2 linked regions of the Mesorhizobium onobrychidis genome follow. The protein of the gene in region 2 interacts with the protein of the main gene of each other region in a pairwise test. Links are inferred from orthologs where the notes say so. Each region holds a gene or a part of one and is shown on either strand. Other genes may lie near its edges.

What was found.
Region 1: the proteins of ligA (region 2) and leuS interact in binary tests that used the Escherichia coli proteins (3 or more experiments, as listed by UniProt). The link is inferred for Mesorhizobium onobrychidis from one-to-one orthologs.

The regions. Positions count from the first base shown.
Region 1 is NZ_CP062229.1:1,126,569-1,138,153, reverse strand. The notes cover bases 3,970-7,149. They hold leuS (leucine--tRNA ligase), read right to left. Parts: upstream 6,804-7,149; coding sequence 4,170-6,803; downstream 3,970-4,169. Other genes in these bases: IHQ72_RS05405 (YggS family pyridoxal phosphate-dependent enzyme), read left to right, coding at 6,949-7,149; lptE (LPS assembly lipoprotein LptE), read right to left, coding at 3,970-4,183. Also shown: IHQ72_RS05430 (aspartate/glutamate racemase family protein), read right to left, coding at 1-505; IHQ72_RS05425 (primosomal protein N'), read right to left, coding at 542-2,725; fsa (fructose-6-phosphate aldolase), read left to right, coding at 2,817-3,470; more of lptE, read right to left, coding at 3,596-3,969; more of IHQ72_RS05405, read left to right, coding at 7,150-7,611; IHQ72_RS05400 (aldo/keto reductase), read left to right, coding at 7,717-8,766; IHQ72_RS05395 (LysR family transcriptional regulator), read right to left, coding at 8,820-9,728; IHQ72_RS05390 (MFS transporter), read left to right, coding at 9,866-11,056; IHQ72_RS05385 (aldo/keto reductase), read left to right, coding at 11,187-11,585.
Region 2 is NZ_CP062229.1:3,427,453-3,438,813, reverse strand. Bases 3,604-6,559 are described here. They hold ligA (NAD-dependent DNA ligase LigA), read right to left. Parts: upstream 6,208-6,559; coding sequence 4,000-6,207; downstream 3,604-3,999. Other genes in these bases: recN (DNA repair protein RecN), read right to left, coding at 6,348-6,559; IHQ72_RS17050 (DUF2461 domain-containing protein), read right to left, coding at 3,604-4,000. Also shown: IHQ72_RS17065 (aminopeptidase P family protein), read left to right, coding at 308-2,152; IHQ72_RS17060 (AzlD family protein), read right to left, coding at 2,184-2,480; IHQ72_RS17055 (AzlC family ABC transporter permease), read right to left, coding at 2,477-3,205; more of IHQ72_RS17050, read right to left, coding at 3,308-3,603; more of recN, read right to left, coding at 6,560-8,018; IHQ72_RS17035 (outer membrane protein assembly factor BamD), read right to left, coding at 8,032-8,901; lpxC (UDP-3-O-acyl-N-acetylglucosamine deacetylase), read right to left, coding at 9,105-10,052; cell division protein FtsZ, read right to left, coding at 10,326-11,361. UniProt on the Escherichia coli protein: DNA ligase that catalyzes the formation of phosphodiester linkages between 5'-phosphoryl and 3'-hydroxyl groups in double-stranded DNA using NAD as a coenzyme and as the energy source for the reaction.

The sequences.
Region 1 (11,585 bases), 2.3 Mb from region 2 along the record:
TGCCTTGACAGAGTTCGTCGTAGATCACGCGATGAACCATGTCCTGCCCGGCTTGCTCCGGCACCACCGGTTGAAGTCCGTATTTGTCGGTGAGCCGGCCTTTGTAGAAATCCTGTTCCATGGTGAAGCGCGTCGCCAGCAGCGCCGGGCGCTTGACGCCAGCGCGCTGGACTACAACGGCCGTTGAATCGGCAATGTGGATAAGCGGTATCGACACCGCTACCTCCACCTGATCGGCTAGCTTGTGCATGGTGTTGGTGCAGATCAGCAGCCCCTCCGCACCGGCTGCTTCCAGCTTACGCGCCGCCTCGACCAGCAGAACGGCCGCCCCCTGCCAGTCGCCGACGTGCTGCCGTTCGGCGATCTCGGCAAAGTCGAACGACCACAGCAGCAGTTTCGCCGAATGCAGTCCACCCAGCCGCTCGCGCACGATCTCGTTGAGCAGGCGGTAGTAGATCGCCGTTGATTCCCAACTCATGCCGCCGATGAGGCCAAGGGTTTTCATCTCTTCACAGCTCCGGTCCAAATTGCACGGTCGGCCTCACAAAAAGCTCTGCGGGTCGATATCGACCTGCACGCGCACCGAGCCCCGTATTTTCGGTCCCTCGGCCAGCATGGTGCGAATGAACCCCTGCATGTCGGCGCGCCGCTCGCCCTGGATCAGCAGGCGAAAGCGATGGCGGCCACCGATCAGCGACAGCGGCGCTTCGGCTGGGCCGAGCACGAACAGGTCGGAGGCCGGAGGTGCGGCGCGCCGCAAACCCCGCGCATGCCCCTCCGCTTCCGCCCGCGTCGCCGCACTGACGATAACACCAGCGAGCCGGCCGAAGGGCGGCAGCGCCGCCCGCTCGCGCTCGGCTATCTCGCGCTCGTAAAAAGCCTCGGCGTCGCTGGAGACGATCGCCCGCATTACCGGGTGGTCGGGCTGGAAGGTCTGCAGCAGGCCAAGGCTCTTCTTGCCGGTGCGGCCGGCACGGCCGGTCACCTGGCTGAGCAGCTGGAAGGTGCGCTCGGCAGCGCGCGGATCACCATTGGCCAGGCCAAGATCGGCGTCGACCACGCCAACCAGGGTCATGTTTGGGAAATTGTGGCCCTTGGCGACGAGCTGCGTGCCGATGACGATGTCGGCCTCGCCATTGGCGATGGCTTCAAGCTCCAGCCTCAGCCGCCGCACGCCGCCCATCAGGTCGGACGACAGCACGATGGTTCGGGCGTCTGGGAAATGCGCGACGACCTCTTCGGCGATGCGCTCGACGCCCGGCCCGCAGGCGACCAGATGGTCGAGCGTGCCGCATTCCGGGCAGGCCTCGGGCCGTCGCTCATTGTGTCCGCAATGGTGGCAGACGAGCTGGCCGCGAAAGCGATGTTCGACCAGCCAGGCCGAGCAGACGGGGCAGCCGAAGCGATGGCCGCAGACCCGGCACAGCGTCAGCGGCGCATAGCCGCGTCGGTTGAGGAACAGCAAGCATTGTTCGCGTTTCTCCAGCGTCTGCCGCATATGGCCAAGCAGCACCGGCGACAGAAAGCCGCCGCGCGCCGGCGGGGCGCGGCGCATGTCGATCGTCTTCAGGTCGGGAAGCGCCGCCTCGGCAAAGCGCGCCGAAAGCACCGCCCTGCTGTAGCGGCCTTGGCTCGCATTGACCCGGCTTTCGACCGACGGCGTCGCCGAGGCGAGCACCACCGGAAAGCCGCCGATATGGCCACGCACCACCGCCATGTCGCGGGCATTGTAGAAGACGCGGTCTTCCTGTTTGTAGGCGGGGTCATGCTCCTCGTCGACGACGATCAGCCCGAGTTCCCTGAACGGCAGGAACAGCGCCGAACGCGCGCCGGCAACGACGCGCACGCCACCTTCCGCTAGCTGCCGCCAGACACGCTCGCGCATCCTTGGCGGCAGATCCGAATGCCATTCCGCCGGCTTGGCGCCGAACCGTTCCTGGAAGCGCTCGAGGAAGGCGTGGGTCAGCGCGATCTCCGGCAGCAGGATCAGCACCTGCCTGCCGCGGTCGAGCGCCGCCGCCACCGCCTCGAAATAGACCTCCGTCTTGCCTGATCCAGTCACCCCGTCGAGCAGCGTGACGCCGAATACGCCGGCCGCGACATTGGTGCGCAGCATCCCGGCCGCATCGCTCTGGTCCGGCATCAGCGAAGGCTGGGCGTAATTCGGATCGGGTGCTGCGACCACCGGTCGCGGCGGGATCATGACGGTCTCGAACACGCCTTGCGCCTTCAACCCATCGATGACGGTCGACGAGACGCCGGCCGCATGCGCCAGCCCGGACCGCGTCCAGGCGAGCCCGCCTTCGGCTGTTTCCAGCACGCGCATCCTCGCGCCCGTCATCCGGTCGGGGTTGGCGAAGGTGCGTTGCAGCCCTTCGATCCACGGTTCCGGGTCGAAGGCCTCCGGCGCCCGCAGCAGCATGCGCGCCACCATGCCGGGCGGCGACAGCGTGTATTGCGCGATCCAGTCGACGAAGCGGCGCATAGCGCGGTCGATTGGCGGGCAGTCGAAGACCTGCTCGATCGGGCGCAGTTTCTTGGCATCGACCTTTTCGACAACGCCGTCCCAGACGATGCCGGCAACCTGGCGCGGACCGAGCGGCACGCGCACGATCGAGCCCGGCACCACGCGCATGCCGGCGGGCACGGCATAGGTGTAGGGCCGCTCGGCGGGCATCGGCACCAGCACTGGCGCGGCTGCGACAAAGGGCGAATCTTCGATCATGAGGCGTGACCTTGCCCCGACTTTCGTCTAGATCAAAGTCCGACCCAAAATGTGTGTGACATGCACATGAAAAAATCTTCAGGAGACCGTCATGAAATTTTTTGTCGACACCGCCGATGTCAAGGAAATCCGTGAGCTGAACGATTTGGGGCTGCTCGACGGCGTCACCACCAATCCCTCGCTGATCCTCAAATCCGGCGGCAAGATCGCCGACGTCACCAGAGAGATCTGCGAGATCGTCAAGGGTCCGGTCTCGGCCGAAGTCGTCGCCACCGAATACAAGGACATGATGGCGGAGGCCAAGATCCTGGCCAGGATCGCCGACAATGTCTGCATCAAGGTGCCGCTGACGCTGGACGGCCTGAGGGCCTGCAAGGACATCCGGTCGGACGGCCGCATGGTGAATGTCACGCTGTGCTTCTCGGCGACCCAGGCGCTGCTCGCCGCCAAGGCCGGCGCCTCCTTCATCTCGCCCTTCGTCGGCCGCATCGACGACAGCGGCTGGGACGGCATGGAGCTGATTGCCGATATCCGCACCATCTACGACAATTATGATTTCCAGACCGAGATCCTGACCGCCTCGGTGCGCACGGTGAACCACGTCAAGCAGGCCGCACTGATCGGCGCCGACGTCATCACCGCCCCGCCGGCGACGCTGAAGGCGCTGGTCAAGCACCCGCTGACCGACAAGGGCCTGGAGCAGTTCCTCGCCGACTGGGCCAAGACCGGCCAGAAGATCGGCTGAAATCCAGAAGGTCGGCTGAAATTAAGACGCCGCGTTCCCGTAAAAAGGCCGAGAAATCGGCCTTTTTTTTGCGAGCAACTAGACCTCGGCGGTAGCCGGAACGTCTCGATCAAGGCCGAAAAGTTTTAACCCGCCACCGTCTTGCCGTGCTTGACAAGATTCTGGGCGATCGACAGGCGCAGCAGATCCGCCAGTTCACGCGCCGCGCGGTTCTCGGCGTCGATTTGCGCCCGGTAGGAGGCAAATTCCTGACGGGGCCTGTCGAAGGACGACGCTATCGAGCGCCTGCCGGTGGCGATGGTCGTGCCGGTCTTGGCGTCGGTCAGCACATAGTTCGCGGTCAGTGTCACCGTGCCCGCAGTTGGCTCGTCGTCATCGGTCGAGACCTGCACGGTTGCAGCGGATTCAACAAGCTCGGTAACGCCGAGATCGAGCGAATAGGCGGGCGAAGCCGGCTCGCCCGCACCCTGGCCGAGCGCGAAGATCAGATTGTTGCGGACCTGCTGGGCGTAGCGGGTGTTGACCGGCTTGACCGAAATGGACCCGAGTTCGGCGGCAGCCCCAACTTGTGAACCGGCCGACAGCGGCGCGCTCGAATAGAGCGGGCGCACCGTGCAGGCCGAAACCAGCGCAACCGAAGCGATCAGGCCATACAGGGCGGTACGGCACAGCAAATGCGTCACTTCTGTCTTCCTCGGATCAGGCAACGACATTGACGATCCTCTGCGGGACGATGATCACCTTGCGCGGTGCCTTACCTTCGAGCGCTTTCTGCACGAAGTCGAGAGCCAGAACCGCTTTTTCGACGGCACCTTGGTCCGCGTCGCGGGCAATTGTCAAATCGCCGCGCTTCTTGCCGTTGACCTGGACCGGCAGCACGATCTCGCTGTCGACGACAAGCGACGGATCATAGACAGGCCAGGGCCGTTCGGCGACCAGATCGGTACCGCCGAGCGTCTGCCAGCATTCCTCGGCCAGATGCGGCATGACCGGCGCAATCAGATGCACGAGGATGTCGACGGCTTGCCGGCAGGCAGCCTTGAGCGCCGGATCGGCCTTGCCTTCGGCCGCCTCGTTGAGCGGCGTGGTGAGCGCGTTGGCGAGCTCGTAGATGCGGGCGATGGCGCGGTTGAAGGCGAGCTTTTCGATATCCTCGCCGACCGATTTCAACGCCTTGTGCGCGGCCTTGGAAACAGTCCCTGCCTCGCCCTCCTTCGCCGCTGCCGGCTGGATTCCGGCGAGCGATTCGGCAGCCGTCGACACCAGGCGCCAGATGCGCTGGACGAAGCGGTGCGCGCCGGCAGCGCCCTCGTCGGTCCATTCGACGTCACGCTCGGGCGGCGAGTCCGACAGCATGAACCAGCGCGCGGTGTCGGCGCCGTAGCCGTCGGTGATCTCTTCCGGGCTCACCGTGTTCTTCTTCGATTTCGACATTTTTTCGAGCGGGCCGATCACCGCCTCTTCGCCGGTCGCGATTTCGATGGCGCGGCGCTTGCCGTCGACATCCTCCAGCCGCACCTCGCTGGGCGCAAGCCAGCGGCTGTTCGAGCCACTGCCGATCCGATAGGTCTCGTGCACCACCATGCCTTGCGTGAACAGACCCCTGAACGGCTCGGCGAGATCGACATGGCCGGTCTCGCGCATGGCGCGGGTGAAGAAGCGCGAATAGAGCAGGTGCAGAATGGCGTGCTCGATGCCGCCTATATACTGGTCGACCGGCAGCCATTCGGTAGCTGCCTTGGGATTGGTCGGGTCGTTCGCCCAGGGCGCGGTAAAGCGCGCGAAATACCAGGACGAATCGACGAACGTGTCCATCGTGTCGGTTTCGCGGCGTGCATCTTTGCCGCATTGCGGACATTTGACATGCCGCCATGTCGGATGGCGATCGAGCGGATTGCCCGGCCGGTCGAACTCGATATCGTCCGGCAGCTTGACCGGCAGGTCCGCCTTCGGCACCGGCACCACGCCGCAATCTTCGCAGTGGATCATTGGGATCGGACAGCCCCAGTAGCGCTGGCGCGAAATGCCCCAGTCGCGCAGGCGGAAGTTGACCTTGCGCTCGGCCATCGGCCGATTACCGATGGTCTTTTGTTCCAGCAGCTTCGCCACCTCGTCGAACGCCTGATCAGGCTTCATGCCGTCGAGGAAGCGCGAATTGATCATCACGCCGTCGCCGACATAGGCCTCGTCGATGATCTGGAAGTTTCCTTGGTTCTCGCCTTCCGGCATCACCACCGGAATGACCGGCAGGCCGTATCTGTTAGCGAAGTCGAGGTCGCGCTGGTCACCGGACGGGCAGCCGAAGATGGCGCCGGTGCCGTACTCCATCAGCACGAAATTGGCGACGTAGACAGGCAGCGTCCACGCCTCGTCGAACGGATGGACGACACGGATGCCGGTATCGAAGCCCTTCTTCTCGGCCGTCTCCAGTGCGGCCACCGAAGTGCCCATGTGATGGACTTCATCGATGAACTTTGCCAGCGCTGGATTGTCCTCGGCGGCCTTTTTAGCCAGCGGGTGGTCGGCGGCGACCGCCATGAAGGAGGCGCCGAAGATGGTGTCGGGCCGCGTCGTGTAGACTTCCAGCTCATCTTCGCCGTCGATCACCTTGCCAGTAGTGGCCAGCGGCCAGCGGATCAGCAGGCCTTCCGAACGGCCGATCCAGTTCGCCTGCATCAGCTTCACTTTTTCCGGCCATTCGTCGAGGCCTTCGAGCGAGTCCAGCAGATCCTGCGCATAGTCGGTGATCTTGAAGAACCACTGCGTCAGCTCGCGCTGTTCGACCAGCGCGCCCGAGCGCCAGCCGCGTCCGTCGATGACCTGCTCGTTGGCAAGCACCGTCATGTCCTCCGGATCCCAGTTGACCTTGGAGGATTTGCGCGTCACCAGCCCCTTCTCGACGAAATCGAGGAACAGCATCTGCTGGCGGTGGTAGTAGTCGACATCGCAGGTGGCGAATTCGCGTGCCCAGTCGAGCGACAGGCCCATGACCTTGAGCTGCTCGCGCATGGCGGCGATGTTCTGATAGGTCCAGTCCTTGGGATGGACCTTGTTCTGCATCGCCGCGTTCTCGGCCGGCATGCCGAAGGCATCCCAGCCCATCGGGTGCAGCACGTTGAAACCCTTGGCTCGCTTGTAGCGCGCCACCACGTCGCCCATCGTGTAGTTGCGGGTATGGCCGATATGGATGCGCCCCGACGGATAAGGGAACATCTCGAGCACATAGTATTTTGGACGCGGGTCGTCGTTATCAGCCTCGAACAGCTTCTTGGCGTCCCAGGCCTTCTGCCATTTGGGCTCTGACGCGCGCGGATTGTATCGTTCGGTTGCCATCGGGTGTTTTTCACTTAAAAGCATGCGCGAACAGCCGGACATGCCCGGCGGCTCAGGAAATGTCGTCGCGGTGTTCACCATGGATTGCCGGACCCGTCAACTGCGACGCCCCGGCCAGGACAAAAACCAGAGTCAGGATATAGGCATGGCGAGCGCCGTCGAACAGTTTTTCACGGCTAAGGCTAAGATCGCAGCCGCCGAGGGCGAGGCGGGACGGAAAGCCGGCGCGGTGACGCTGGTCGCGGTCTCGAAGACCTTCGACGCCGCCGATATCCGCCCGGTCATCGAGGCCGGCCACTGTATCTTCGGCGAGAACCGCGTCCAGGAAGCACAAGCCAAATGGCCGGCGCTGAAAGAGCACTTCCCCGACATCGAGCTGCATCTGATCGGCCCGCTGCAATCCAACAAGACGAAGGAAGCGGTCGCGCTGTTCGACGTTATCGAGACGGTCGATCGCGACAAGATCGCCGCCGAACTGGCCAAGGAAATCGCCAGACAGGGCCGGTCACCACGGCTCTACGTCCAGGTCAACACCGGCTCGGAACCACAAAAGGCCGGCATCGAACCGCGCGAGGCCGTCGCCTTCGTCACCCGCTGCCGCGACGTCCATGGTCTCGCCATCGAAGGTCTGATGTGCATTCCGCCGGCCGACGAGAATCCCGGTCCGCATTTCGCGCTGCTGGAAAAGCTCAGGACGGAGGCCGGCGTCGAAAAGCTCTCCATGGGCATGTCCGGCGATTACGAGACGGCCATCGCCTTCGGCGCAACCAGCGTCAGGGTCGGCTCGGCGATTTTCGGCAGCCGTTAGCGGCAAATTTTGTCCAGAAGCGCAAGTCCGCTATGCCAGCGGGTTGAAACGAAACGTACCGTTCCTATTTGGTAGATCTCGCCACCAAATTTCCGGAGCCGCACCATGCGCTATAATCAACTTGGAAACACGGGGATGTTCGTCTCCGAACTTTGCCTCGGCACTATGACCTTCGGCGCCGCCGGCGAAAACGCCCAATGGGGCCTGATCGCCAGCCTCGACCAGGATGGCGTCGACAGGATCGTCGAGCGTTCGCTCGCCGCCGGCGTCAATTTCTTCGACACGGCGGACGTCTATTCCTTCGGCGCATCGGAACGGCTTCTTGGCCAGTCGCTGAGGAATCTCGGCGTCAAGCGGCAAGATGTGATCATCGCCACCAAAGTCCATGGCGCCATGGGCGACGGCCCGAACCAGCGCGGCTCCTCGCGCGGCCACATCATGGACTCGGTCGAGGGCAGTCTCAAGCGGCTGCAGCTCGACCATATCGATCTCTATCAGCTTCACGGCACCGACACAGTGACGCCGATTGATGAGACACTCAGGGCGCTCGACGATCTGGTTGTCAGCGGCAAGGTCCGCTATATCGGCGTTTCGAACTGGGCGGCCTGGCGCATCGCCAAGGCATTGGGCATCGCCGAACGCAAGGGCTTCGCCCGTTTTGAGACGGTCCAGTCCTACTATTCGATCGCCGGCCGTGATCTGGAGCGCGAGATCGTTCCGCTGCTCAACGAGGAGAAGCTTGGGCTGATGGTTTGGTCGCCGATGGCGGGCGGTCTGCTCTCCGGCAAATACGGACCCGGCGCGCCCGGCAATGGCGAGGGCCGTCGCGCCAGCTTCAATTTCCCGCCGGTCAATGAAGACCGCGCCTGGGCGGCGGTTGCCGTCATGCGCGAGATCGCCGCCAAGCATGGCGTCAGCGTCGCTACGGTGGCACTCGGCTATGTGCTGGCAAAGCCCTTCGTGATGAGCGTGATCGTCGGCGCCAGCCGCATGGAGCAGCTCGAACAGAACCTTGCCGCCACCGAGTTGACGCTCGATAGCGACGATCTTGCTCGTCTCGACGAAATCAGCGCGCTGCCCCCCGAATATCCGGGCTGGATGATCGAGCGCCAAGCGGCTGGCCGGCGTCCGGCGCCCTTTGCACCGAAAAGGTAATTCGATCTTCGATTGATGTTCGGGAGCCGGCAGGCTCCCGATCTTTTTTGGGCTCAGGTCAGCCGGACCGTCTCGACCAAAAAGTCGAGAAAAGCCCGCACCCGAGCCGGCAAATGCTTGCCCTGGCCGACATAGACGGCGTGGGTGAGCTCCTCGTCGCTTGGGTTGAAGTCCTCCAGAAGCGGTGCCAGTCGCCCGGCGGCGATGTCCGGCTCCACATGCCAGCGCGCCAGCCGGGCGATGCCCGCTCCGGAGAGCGCCATCAGCCGCATCGCCTCGCCATCGCTGACCAGCGCATTTCCGGTGATCGGGACGATGAGGGCCTTGCCGGCCACGTCGACGAATGGCCAGCCGTCGACATGGCGCACGAAGCAGAAACCCATCCGGTTGTGATGATCGAGATCGGCCGGCGTTCGGGGCGTGCCATGCGTCCTGAGGTAGGACGGCGCGGCGACGACGACCACCCGGCTCTGTCCTAGTTTGCGCGCCACCAACCGTGATTCGCCGAGCGGCCCGGCGCGGATGGCAACATCGGCGCGCTCCTCCATCAGGTCGATGACATGATCGGTCAAAACCAGATCGATGGTGATTTCCGGATAGCGATCGAGGAAGCGCGGCAAGAGCGGGATCAGCCGGTGCTGCCCGAACGGCACGTAGCTGTTGACGCGCAGCCGGCCGCGCGGGGCGGCACCCGCCGCCGCCTCGCGCTCGGCTGCCGCCATCTCGGCCAGGATGCGCACGCCGCTGTCGTAGAAAGCCGCCCCCTCCGGGGTCAGTTGCAGCTTGCGTGTCGAGCGGCTGACCAGCCGCGCGCCAAGACGGGCTTCCAGCCGCGCGATCAGCTTGCTCACCGCGGACGGCGTCATCCGCAGCGCACGAGCGGCGGCCGAAAAGCTGCCCGCCTCGACGACGCGGACAAACACTTCGATCTCGCCGGAGCGATTGATGTCGGGTCTCGCCATTCGTGAATCTATTTCACAGACAGTGTGCCCGACGCAAGGCTGGTTCACAGCACATCGCGACACGATCTCCGGGTCGGGGCGTGGGAGGACACGACGTCCCGTCGTCAAAACTGGCCGTCATTGAAGTGGGAACCGCCATGCCTCTTGCTCTTTATGCCCTCGCCGCCGGTGCCTTCGGCATCGGTGTCACCGAATTCGTCATCATGGGCCTGCTGCTCGACGTCAGCACCGATCTCGGCGTCTCGATCTCGGCTGCCGGCCAGTTGATTTCAGGCTATGCGCTGGGCGTCGTCATCGGCGCGCCGCTGCTGACGATCGCCACCGGCCGCTGGCCACGCAAGGCCGTGCTTCTGACGCTGATGGCGATCTTCACGCTGGGCAACCTCGCCTGTGCGCTGGCCCCCGACTACTGGACGCTGATGGGTGCCCGCGTGCTCACCGCCTTTGCCCACGGCACCTTCTTCGGCGTTGGGTCGGTCGTTGCGACCGGGCTGGTGGCGCCCAACAAGAAGGCCTCGGCGATCGCCCTGATGTTCACCGGACTGACCATCGCCAACATCCTCGGCGTTCCCTTCGGCACCTGGCTCGGCCAGGCCTTCGGCTGGCGCGCGACCTTCTGGGCGGTAACGCTGGTCGGCATCGTCGCCTTCGCCATCATTCTGCTGCTGGTGCCGCGCAGCCAGGCGGCGCTAGAAAAGAGCGACTTGCGCGGCGATCTCGCCGTGCTCGGCCGCGCTCCGGTTCTGCTTGGCTTCGCCACCACCGTGCTTGGCTATGCCGGCGTCTTCGCCGTCTTCACCTACATCGCCCCCTTGCTGACCGAGACCACCGGTTTCCAAGCAGCAGCCGTGTCGCCGATCCTGCTTGTCTTCGGCGGCGGCCTCATCGCCGGCAATCTGCTCGGCGGCAAGTTCGCCGACCGCTGGCTGGTGCCTTCGGTTCTCGGCAGTCTTGTCGTGCTGGCGCTGGTGCTCGGCACGATGACCTTTGCCCTGCACGGCCAGACGATGGCAGTCATCTATGTCGGCCTGCTCGGCGCCGCCGCCTTCGCCACAGTGGCGCCGTTGCAGATGTGGGTGCTGGAAAAGGCGCAAGGCGCCGGCCAGAGCCTGGCCTCGTCCTTCAACATCGCCGCCTTCAATCTCGGCAATGCCGCCGGCGCCTGGCTTGGCGGCGTGGTCATCGCCCATGGTCCCGGCCTTGGCGCCATCACCTGGGTCGCCGCCTTGCTGCCGCTTTCGGCGCTCGGCGTCGCCGCACTGGCGCTTCGCCTCGACTACAGTGCCGCGCGTCCTCTTGGACGCGCAAAGGACGCTGTAGCACTTTGATTTTGCGCATGATCCTTTCCGAAAATCGATTGCGATTTTCGGGGTCATGCGCAGCCCGACGCTCGGTGAACCGGCAACCGCCTGCTCGTAGCAACCCGACGAACCCTTTTAGACATCACAGGAGAAAAAGATGGATTATCGACGTCTTGGCGCCTCGGGCCTGAAGGTCCCGGCGCTCTCGTTCGGCGCCGGCACCTTCGGCGGTTCCGGCCCGCTGTTCGGCGCCTGGGGCAACAGCGATGCGACGGAAGCGCGGCGGCTGGTCGACATCTGCCTTGAGGCCGGCGTCAACCTGTTCGATACCGCCGACGTCTATTCGAACGGCGCCTCCGAAGAGGTGCTCGGCGCGGCGATCAAGGGCCGCCGCGATGCCGTGCTGATCTCGACCAAGACCTCGCTGCCGACGGGCGACGGACCAAACGATGCCGGCTCCTCCCGTTCGCGTCTCATCAAGGCCGTCGAGGGCGCACTGAAGCGGCTCGGCACCGACTACATCGACCTGCTGCAACTGCACGCTTTCGACGCCGCA
Region 2 (11,361 bases):
GTCGATGGCGGCGCCGCCCCTCATCGCCCTGCCGGGACCTTCTCCCCGTTAGTGACGGGGAGAAGGGGCCGACCGCAACCTCGGCACCCTTTCCGCAACACTGGAGATTGGCGAAATCGTTCGCGAAGGTGTTTTTCTCCCCGTCACTATACGGGGAGAAATGCCCGGCAGGGCAATGAGGGGCAGCGCAGAGCTGAAGCGATCGCCCTGCTGGATCGAATCCGGCCGGCGGCCAGCGTAGCAAAAGTCGATTCCGATTTTCGGGGTCATGCGCTACGGTCGCGCCAGCACCCAAGGAGAGGCCATGATGTTCCAGACCTTTGATTCCGCCGGCGACCCCGCCGTCGGCAAGCCGCGTGTGGCGCTGCTGCGTCAATGGCTGGCGGCCAACGGGCTGGATGGCTTCATCGTGCCTCGTGCCGACGAGCATCAGGGCGAATATGTCGCCGACCGCTCGGCGCGGCTAAAATGGCTGACCGGCTTCAGCGGCTCGGCCGGCGTCGCCATCGTGCTCGGCGACCGTGCCTTCATGTTCGTCGACGGGCGCTACACGCTGCAGGTGCGCCAGGAGGTCGATCTCGACATCTTTTCGATCGAAAGCCTGGTCGACAATCCGCCCGCCACCTGGATCAAGGACAATCTCGGCAAGGGCGTGCGGCTTGGCTTCGATCCGTGGCTGCAGACGATCGGCGACGTGAAAGCGCTGAAAGCTTCGGCCGAAAAATCGGGGGCGACATTGGTGCCGCTCGAGAAGAATCCAATCGACGCCATCTGGAAGGACCAGCCCCAACCGCCGCTGGCGCCGGTCGAGCTCCATCCGATCGCCTTTGCCGGCGAACTGGCCAAGGACAAGTTGGCACGGCTGGCCGAGGCCATCGGCAAGGACGGCGCCACCCATGCCGTGCTGACCGACCCGTCCTCCATCGCCTGGGCCTTCGACATCCGCGGCGGCGACGTGCCGCACACGCCGCTGACGCTCGGCTTCGCCGTGCTCGCCGCCGATGGGTCGCACCTCCTTTTCATGGACCAGCGCAAGTTTTCGCGCACCGTCGCGGCCTATCTGACGCAGCTCGCCGAATTGCACGAACCCAGTGAATTCGAAGCGGCGATCGCAGGATTAGCCAAGGGCGGCGCAAGAATCGCGCTGGACCCAGCGCTGGCGGCGGAGAAGCTCAGAATGCTGGTCGAGGACAATGGCGGTACCGTCATTGCCGCGCCCGATCCTGCCCGCATCCCACGCGCGACGAAGAACCAGGCCGAGATCAACGGCGCCCGCGCCGCGCATCGCCGCGACGGCGCCGCCGTGGCCAAGCTGCTTTGCTGGCTCGACCGCCAGGAACCCGGCAAGCTCGACGAGATCGCGGTCGTCACCAAGCTTGAGGAGTGCCGCCGCAGCACCGGCGAGGAAACGCAAATGCCGCTGCGCGATGTGTCCTTCGACACCATCTCGGGCGCCGGTCCGAACGGTGCCATCATGCACTACCGCGTTTCCCGCGCCACCAGCCGAAAGCTTCAGTCTGGCGAGTTGTTCCTGCTCGATTCGGGCGGACAGTATCAGGACGGCACCACCGACATCACCCGCACCGTGCCGATCGGCACACCGACCGAGGAAATGCGCGAACGCTTCACGCTGGTGCTGAAGGGCATGATCGGCATTTCCATGCTGCGCTTTCCCCCGGGCACGCGCGGCTCCGAGATCGATGCCGTGGCGCGTCTGGCTCTGTGGAACCATGGTTGCGATTTCGCCCATGGCACCGGCCACGGCGTCGGCTCCTATCTGGCCGTGCACGAGGGCCCGCAGCGCATCGCAAGGACCGGCACCGAAAAGCTGCTGGCAGGCATGATCGTCTCCAACGAGCCGGGCTACTACAAGGAAGGCTCTTACGGCATCCGCATCGAGAACCTCATTCTGGTGACACCGGCCGAGCAGATAGAGGGCGGCGACATCGCCATGCACAGCTTTGAGACACTGACGCTGTCGCCGATCGACACCAGGCTGGTGCGATCCGACCTTTTGACGCGCGACGAGCTGCATTGGCTCGACACATACCACCAGCGTGTGCTGGCCGAGATCGGACCGATGCTCGAAGGCGAGACGCTGGCCTGGCTGGAAAAGGCAACCGCGCCACTGCCGCACGACCAGAAGATTTGATCCTCGGCAAGGCGTGTGTAGCAGGTTTCGTCTACCCGGCGAACTGCCGGGCGAGGACCAGGACGGCGGCACCGGCCAAAAACATCGCCATAAGCCCGCCGCGCAGCGAGACCAGCCCGGCGACGATCAATGCCGCCCATTCCGCCGGCCCGGCACCGAGTGCCGCCGGCGCCACAAGCGTGGTCAGCACCGCAGCCGGCACGGCGTTCAGCCCGGCCTCGACGCGGGGATGGATATTTTCGAAGCGCGAGATCACCAGATGCCCGCCGATGCGGGTCAGGTAGGTGGCGATCGCACCGGCGATGATGATCCACAAGGTGGTGCTCATGGCCGCGCCTCCACACCACTGTGGTGGGGCGGCAGGATGACCGCGAGCAGCACGCCGGCCACGGCGCCAATGGAGACGTGCCAGGGCGAGCCTACCGTCTTGTAGGCGATGATGGAGGCAACAGCGCTGGCGACGACCACCGGCAGCCACAGCGGCCGTTTGCGAAAGCTCATGACCAGTCCGAGAAAATAGATCGGCAGCAGGAAATCGATGCCCAGCGCATGTGTATCGGGAATGAGCTTGCCGAACACCGCGCCAAGCGCGCTTTCGGTCACCCAGAACACATAGACCGGGAGGCCAAGCCCCATATACCAGGCAAACCCGACGGTTTCGCCGGCCTCCGCCTTGCGCTCGGCCACCGCGAACTGCGGATCGGTCAGGATGAAATAGCCGACTGCCTGTTGCACCAGCGGCCAATGTGCGATGCGCCGGCCGATACCCGCCGAGTAAAGCACATGGCGGAAATTCACGGCGAAGATCGACAGCACGATCAGCCATGGCGCGACATGCTGCCCGAACAATTCGATGCCGACCATCTGGCTGGCGCCACCGAAAACCATGGCACTCATCAGGAAGGCTTCCAGCACCGAAAAACCGTTGTCGACGGCGATAGCGCCGAACAGCAGCGCGAACGGCGCCGACGCCACCACGACAGGCATCGAGAGCCGCACGCCTTGCCAGAAATCGCTCTTCGCGCGGTTTTCGGAGATTGCTTCCGCTAACATCGACCCACTCCCTCGGGAATGGTCGTATGTAGGTAGCGCCGCCTGCCTTGTCACACCAATTCGCTTGAGCCAAACGATCAGCGGAAATGATCGCCCTAGCCTCTACTCCTCCGGGACCTTGCCTTCGATCGCCCTGCCCCAGTCGAGCAGCGGCTTGGCGCGCATGACGAAATCGACGAGTTCGTCGACCAGTGCCGCACTGTGGATTCCCGCCGGGTCGATTTCGTGCCGGACGGCAAAATGCCGGTTGCGAATGGCCGCCGCGAGATCGGCCTCCGTGACATGCTCGAAGCCGCGTGGCGCTCGCTTCATGCAACCTTCCGCATCGAGTTCGAGACGGTTTTTCTTCAGCGCCTTGATGAGCGCCCGGAATTCGCCCGGCCGCGTCGCGACGGCGTTGCGCATCGCCAGCAAGAGCGGCGGCCCGGGCTGCCACCAGGCAACGCCGGCAAAGCAGCGCTCAAGCCCGATATGGACGAAGAACACGCCCTGTTCCATCTTGGTGCCGTCAGGCGAAAGGATCGCCGACAAATGCCGGTTGTAGGGTCGTTTGTCCCTAGCGAAACGCACGTCGCGATTGATCCGGAACAGCGACTTCTTGCGATCGCCGCGCAAACCCAGCCCCGCTGCCGTGAAGCGCTCGGAGAGCGTTTCAACGAGATCGCCGAACGGGTCGCGCAGTTCGCTTTGGAAGAGATCGCGGTTTTCCAGAAACCACTCCCGGCTCTGATGGAAATCGAGTGCCTTGAGGAAGGGAATGGCCTTTTGGCCGAAACCGTTAAATGCAGCGGCCATCATGCTCCTTTGCCGATCCGCCGCAACCAAGTGTCCTCGTCGACCACCTCGATGCCGAATTTGGTCGCGTCCTTCAGCTTGGAACCGGCGCCTGGGCCTGCCACCACGAGATCGGTCTTCGCAGAGACTGAGCCGGCGACCTTCGCGCCGAGACGTTCAGCCATCGCCTTGGCCTCGGGGCGTGTCATCTTTTCCAGCGTGCCTGTAAACACGATCGTCTTGCCGGCGACCGCGCTGCCGACTGAGACGTTCACAATGTACGGCTTCGGGTGGACCTGCGCGAGCAAGGCTTCAAGCACGTCGTCGTTGCGTTCATTGCCGAAGAAATCGCGAAGCGCACCTATCACCGTGTCGCCGATGCCATTGATCGATGGGAAAACGGTGTGTGGATCGGCCGCCGCCGCAGTCTCCTTGCCGATGCGGATCAACTCCTCAATGGTTGAGAAGGTTCGGGCAAGTACAGCGGCCGTGGTTTCGCCGATATGGCGGATACCCAGCGCGAAAATAAAGCGATCGAGTTCCGGTTCGCGGCGAGCGTCGATGGCGGCGAACAGCTTGTCGAGACCTTCGTAGTTGCGTTCCTCGACACCGCGCACATTCTTGCGCGTCTTGCCCGATGCGGCCTCGCGTTGCCTGGCCTGCTCCTCGCGCCGCTCAGCCAGCGTCTTGGTCACGGCGGGACGGCGATCCCTGAGAGTAAAGATATCGGCGGCTGTTTTGATCAATCCCGCATTGAAGAACAGGTCTATGTTTTCGGCGCCCAGGCCTTCGATATCCATGGCGCCACGTGACACGAAGTGGCGCAATCCTTCCACGGCCTGCGCGGGACAGATCAGTTCGCCGGTGCAGCGTCGGCGGGAATCTTCCTTGCCGGTCTTTTCGTTGATCTCGCGCGTTGCGGGTGAGCCACAGATCGGACAGGTGTGCGGGAATTCGTAGGGCACGGCATCAGCCGGGCGCTTGTCGATAACGACGCTGACGATCTGCGGAATGACGTCGCCCGCCCGCTGGATGACGACTGTGTCGCCAATACGCACGTCACAGCCGTCGCGGATTGGCTGGCCGTTGCTGTCCAGACCCTTGATGTAGTCTTCATTGTGAAGCGTGACATTTTCGACCACCACGCCGCCAACCGTGACGGGCGCAAGCCGTGCAACGGGCGCCAGAGTGCCGGTGCGGCCGACCTGAATGTCGATCCTGAGCACGGTCGTCATTGCCTGTTCGGCAGGAAATTTATGAGCGATGGCCCAGCGTGGTTCGCCAGTGGCGAAACCCCATCTGCGCTGCAATTCCAACTGGTCCACCTTGTAGACGACGCCGTCGATGTCGTAGCCGAGCGACGAGCGCTGGGCCTCGATCAGGTGATAGTGCGCGACCAGTTCGTCGACCGACTTCGCCCGCACCATCAGCGGACTGATCTTGAAACCCCACTCAGCGAATTTTTGCACTGAATCGTATTGAGTCGGAGCGGGATCCTCTGACGTGTAGCCCCAGGCGTAGGCTAAGAACTTGAGGTTGCGGCTGGCGGTAACGGACGGATCCTTCTGACGCAGGGATCCGGCCGCCGTATTGCGCGGATTGACATAGTCCTGGCCGCCAACCGCCGCCGACCGTTCCTTCAAAGCCTCGAATTCCGCATAGGTCATATAGACCTCACCCCGTATCTCGATCACATCAGGCCAGCCCGAGCCTTTCAGGTGCTTGGGGATGTCGGCGATTGTCCTAAGATTGGCGGTGATGTCCTCCCCGACGGCGCCGTCACCGCGCGTTGCTCCCTGCACGAACACACCGCCTTCATAACGCAGCGAAGCCGATAGCCCGTCGATCTTCGGCTCAGCCGTGAACGCAATGTCCAGATCCTTGTCGCGGTTAAAGAAACGCCGGCCGCGTTCGATGAAGTCGGTGACATCCTGGTCGGTATAGGCCTTGGCAAGACTGAGCATCGGCACCGCATGGCGCACCTTGGCAAAGCCTTCCGCCGGTGGCGCGCCCACTCGGCGCGATGGCGAATCCTCTAGCACCAAAGCGGGGAAGCGCTGTTCGATGGCGAGGTTGCGCTGCGTTAGCGCGTCATATTCCGCGTCCGTTATAATCGGTGCGTCCTCGGTGTGGTAGCGCCGGTCGTGCTCGGCGATCTCCGCCGCCAGCCGCTTTAGCTCGCTTGCGGCTTCGCTTTCGCTGAGCGAATCAACTGGTTTTTCGGCCATGCATTGCTCCCTTCCCGGTGGCGCGACACAATAGAACAGGATTCTCCCATGAGGGAGAGAGCGGGTACGAGAAAATCATTCCTGAACAGCAGGATGGAGCCACATCCTGACTCGATCCATAACGCCGAGCGTGAGCTCCGCTATGCGGCGGTGTTTTCGCGAAGCAGCCGCTCGGCCGCTGCGCGTGCCTCGTCGGTGATCGTCGCCCCGGCCAACATCCGTGCGATCTCTTCCTGGCGCGCCGCCCGGTCCATCTCGGCGATGCCGGTGGCGACGCGATCGGCGCCGCCGGATTTGGAGATCAGGAAATGCGTCGCCGCGCGTGCCGCCACTTGCGGCGCGTGCGTAACCGAAAGCACCTGCACGCGTTTCGACAGCCGCGCCAGCCTTTGGCCGATAGCATCCGCCACCGCGCCGCCAACGCCGGTGTCGATTTCATCGAAGACCAAGGTCGGCGCCGAGCCGCGGTCGGCCAGCGCCACCTTCAGCGCCAGCAGGAACCGCGAAAGTTCGCCGCCGGAGGCGACTTTCATCATCGGGCCCGGTCTTGTGCCGGGATTGGTGCGAACCCAGAACTCGACCTGATCGATGCCGTCTTCCATGCGGCTCTCGGCCTCACTTGCCATCTCGACGATGAACGCGGCCCGTTCGAGCTTCAGTGCCGGCAATTCGGCCATCACCGTCTTGGTCAATCCGACCGCCGCCGCATGGCGAAGCGACGAAAGCTGTGCCGCGGCAATGTCATAGGTCTCACGCGCCGCGGCGGCCTGCTTCTCCAGCCCGTGCAGGCGCTCCTCGCCGGCGTCGAGATCGGCAAGGTCGGCGGCCATCGTGTCGCGCAATTGCGCCAGATCGTCGGCCGCCACACTGTGCTTGCGTGAGGCGGCGCGCAGCGAAAACAGCCGCTCCTCGGCTTGTTCCAGCCGCCGCGGATCGTATTCGGTGGCGCGAAGTGCCGCTTCTACGCCCGATTGCGCCGCGTCGAGCGACAGCATCGCCTCATCGAGCGATTTGACCACGTCGTCGAGCAGGCCGGGCGCCTCGGTCACCTTGCGCTGCAGCCGCCGCAACAGGCTGGCGAGTTGCGGCAAGGGCGAGGACGGGCCTGAGAGCACATCCTGCGCGTCGTGGATTTCCGAGGCGATCTTTTCCGCCCGCATCATCGAGGCGCGCAATTCGGCAAGGTCGGCTTCCTCGCCGGGTTGGGGGTCGAGCTTCGTCAATTCGGCGACCGCGGCGCGCAGATAGTCGGCCTCGCGGGCCGCCGCTTCCACCTTGGCGCGGTGCCGCGAAAATTCCTGCTCGCAGGCCCGCCAGTACCGCCATGCTTCGGCGGTCGCCCCCACAGCGCCGAGATGACCGCCAAAACTGTCGAGCAATTCGCGATGGGCGCCGGGATCGATCAGGGCACGCTCGTCATGCTGGCCATGGATCTCAACCAGCGCGTGACCGACGTCGCGCATCAGTGTCACGCTGGAAGGCTGGTCGTTGACGAAGACGCGGGTACGGCCGTCCGCCGTCTGCACGCGACGCAGAATGATGTCGCCATCGTCCTCGATGGCGTTGTCGGCAAGCAGCATGCGGGCAGGATGGTTGCGCGGCACGTCGAACACGGCGATGACCTGGCCCTGTGCCGCGCCATGCCGCACCAGCGAAGCGTCACCGCGGGCGCCAAGCGCCAGCGACAGCGCGTCGAGCAGGATGGATTTTCCGGCGCCGGTTTCGCCGGTCAGCACCGAAAGACCGGACGAGAAATCGATGTCCAGCTTCTCGATCAGAACGATATCGCGGATCGACAGTCTGGAAAGCATGGTGGCGCGCCGCTCAGGCGCCGGTGATCAGCTTCCCGGCCTTGGCGATCCACGAGCCGGCATTCTCGCGCGGCTCGAGCCCACCAGTCTGCAGGAGCTTGTAGGAATCCTTGTACCACACGCTGTCGGGATAGTTGGTGCCGAGCACAGCCGCGGCAGTCTGGGCTTCCGATGTCAGCCCCATCGCATAATAGGTTTCGGTGAGGCGCGCGAGCGCTTCCTCGACATGACGCGTGTTGGAATAGGTCTCCACCACGGCCCGGAACCGCTTGACGGCGGCGATATATTCACGGCGCTCGAGATAGTAGCGGCCGATCTGCATCTCCTTGCCGGCGAGCTGGTCGTTGGCGAAGCGGATCTTTTCCTTGGCGTCATCGACATATTCGGAATCGGGCCAGCGCGTCACCAGATCCTGCATCGTCTGCACGGTCTGACGCGCTTCCTTCTGGTCCTGGGTGACATCCCTGATTTGCCGGTAATAGCTGAGCCCGATGATGTACTGGGCATAGGCCGCGTCGTCGGTCGACGGATAAAGCGTGAGATAGCGCTTGGCCGAACCGATCGCCTCGGTATAGTTGCCCTGGCGATAGTCGGCAAAGGCGCCCATCACCATCGATTTACGGGCGTATTCGGAATAGGGATGCTGGCGGTCGACGGCACTGAATTTGCGGCTCGCCTCCTGCAGGCGCCCGGCATTCAGATTGGCGAGACCCTGATTGTAGAGAACGTCGGCCGGCTCGGTCTGCTCGACATAGGTCGACAGGTCGACATCCTTCTCGGACGACATGCAGGCCGACAGGAACAGCGGTGGAACAACCACCGAAAGCGCCAGGAAAACAGCCCGATGCGGCGCTTTCGATTGACCAATTCGCTTGAAGAACATGATTGGATTCCGCCCTTTCGGCGTCATTTCAGTCGTCGGCAGCAGGCATAACCATAATCGCCGTGCCCGGCAACGCTATCTCCGGCCAATCGCACATTTTTGTGGCGGCCTGGCGCAGCCTGCACACTTGCGTGATTTCGCCGGCCAATGATGCATTCATGCAACACCGGCCGGCAGCCATAAAACCCGAAAAACGTTAAGAATCAGATCATCCAGGGCGCGTAGACAGGCGCATAGACGGCGCTCATCTCGGCGGTACGACCGCGCTCGCGGCGTGTCGTCTCGACGATCTCGAACGCCGAACGGTCCGACAAAAGGCGGCGCAGCGCTGCCGCATTCAGCCTGTGGCCGCCGCGATAGGAACGGAAGCAGCCAATGAACCGGGCGCCGGCCAGCGCCAGATCGCCCATGGCGTCCATCGTCTTGTGGCGCACGAACTCGTTGGGATAGCGCAAGCCTCCCATGTTGATCACACGGTTGTCGTCGCCGATCACCAGGGAGTTTTCCAGCGAGGCGCCAAGAGCATAGCCGGCTGCCCACAGCCGCTCGACGTCCTTCATGAAACCAAAGGTACGGGCCCGCGCGATATCGCGGCGGAAAATGTCGGCGTTCATGTCGGATGCGAAAAGCTGACGGCCGATCGCAGGGCTTTCGAAATCGATCTCGATTTCGAAGCGCGTGCTGTCATAGGGCCTAAACTCCGCCCAGGAGGCACCGTTCTCGATCCGAACCGGCTTGACCACCCGGATATAGCGGCGCTTGACCGGCAGCGTCTCGATGCCCGCCTGGTCGATGGCCTCCACGAACGCCACGGCGCTGCCGTCAAGGATCGGAACCTCATGGCCGTCGATCTCGATGACGACATTGTCGATGCCGAGCCCGAAAAGGGTGGCCATCAGGTGTTCGACGGTGGCGATATGCTCGCCTGCCGGATCGCCGAGCATAGTGCAGAGATCGGTGGCGCCGACCTCGGAAACGAGCGCACGGAACTCCCGGTCTTCGCTTCCATTCGAAAGCTGGAACACGACACCCGTATCAGCGTCTGCCGGCAGGAAATGAACGGTAACGGAATTGCCGCTGTGAACGCCGGTGCCGGTCAGCGTCACACGCGATTTAAGTGCCGTCTGATAGTCGTGCAAAACAAACCCCATAGCCCATACTGCCTACGTCCGCTTCATTAGCCCAAGGGCGCGGCTCTTTGATCGGCAGGCAGGGCCACTTCCCCGAATCCCAGCAAACCGAAATTGATCGGGGCGAAGATAGTGGTCCAGCAGGAAGTCTCCAAATCACGGTTTCTTACTCTCTGTAACCGCAATCCGAAGCGGATACGGTCTCGTAACTCCCTGTTTTACAAGCACTTTTAACATTAACAGGCAAACAATTTCTTGTCTGCCTGTTAACAACTGTTACGGACCGTTAACAGGTCAGTTGGCCTGGCGGCGCAGGAATGCCGGAATCTCCAGCTGATCGTCTTCCTGGACAGCCCTGCTCTGCGGCGTCAGCCGGCCCTGGTCGTCCAACTGGCCGCGGCGTGGCGCGTAAAGCTGCGGATCCTGGCTGGCAAGGCGGCGCACTTCGGGTGCCGCCTGGCGCAGTTTCGGCTCACGCGGCTGCGCCGGCTGTAGCCGTGCAGGCTCCTCTTCGCGGCGGGTAAGGCCGTTAGTCAGGCGCTTGAGCAGTCCCATCGGGCCGCTGTTCTCATGGTCGGCCGGGCGGCCCTTGGCTTCCACTTCGGCTTTCACCACCGGCGGGAAATCCTCGACGCGCGGCATGCGCTGGGGCGCTGCGGCTACCGGCTGAAGCACCTCGCGCTGTGGCGCAGGCTGCATCACCTGCTGAACCATCGGCTGCGGCTGCGCCGGCGGCGCCTGGAATATCTTGCTCTGCGGACGGAAATCTTCCGCCTGGGCAGCCGGCGCGGGACGCGCCATCGCCGCGGCATTCGCCTCGGCAAGCTGGATCGCCTCGGCTACAGGATCGGCGGCGCGTGGCTCGTAGCCGCCCTGCTGGACAGGCGCCGGACGGCTTTCCGTGACCGGAACGGCCGGGCGATTGACCGGCTTTGGCGGAGCCGTGCGGATGGCGATCGGCGCGGCGGCGATTTCAGCCGCCGATTTGTCGATCCCGGTGGCAACCACCGAGACGCGAATGACGCCTTCAAGATCCTCGTCGAACGTCGCACCCAGAATGATGTTGGCCTCCTGGTCGACCTCCTCGCGAATGCGGGTCGCCGCCTCGTCGACTTCGAACAGGGTCAGGTCGCGGCCGCCGGTGATCGAGATCAACAGGCCCTTGGCGCCCTTCATCGAGGTCTCGTCGAGCAGCGGGTTGGCGATCGCGGCTTCGGCGGCGGCCATGGCGCGGCCCTCGCCGGAAGCCTCGCCGGTCCCCATCATCGCCTTGCCCATCTCGCGCATGACCGAGCGGACGTCGGCGAAGTCGAGGTTGATCAACCCTTCC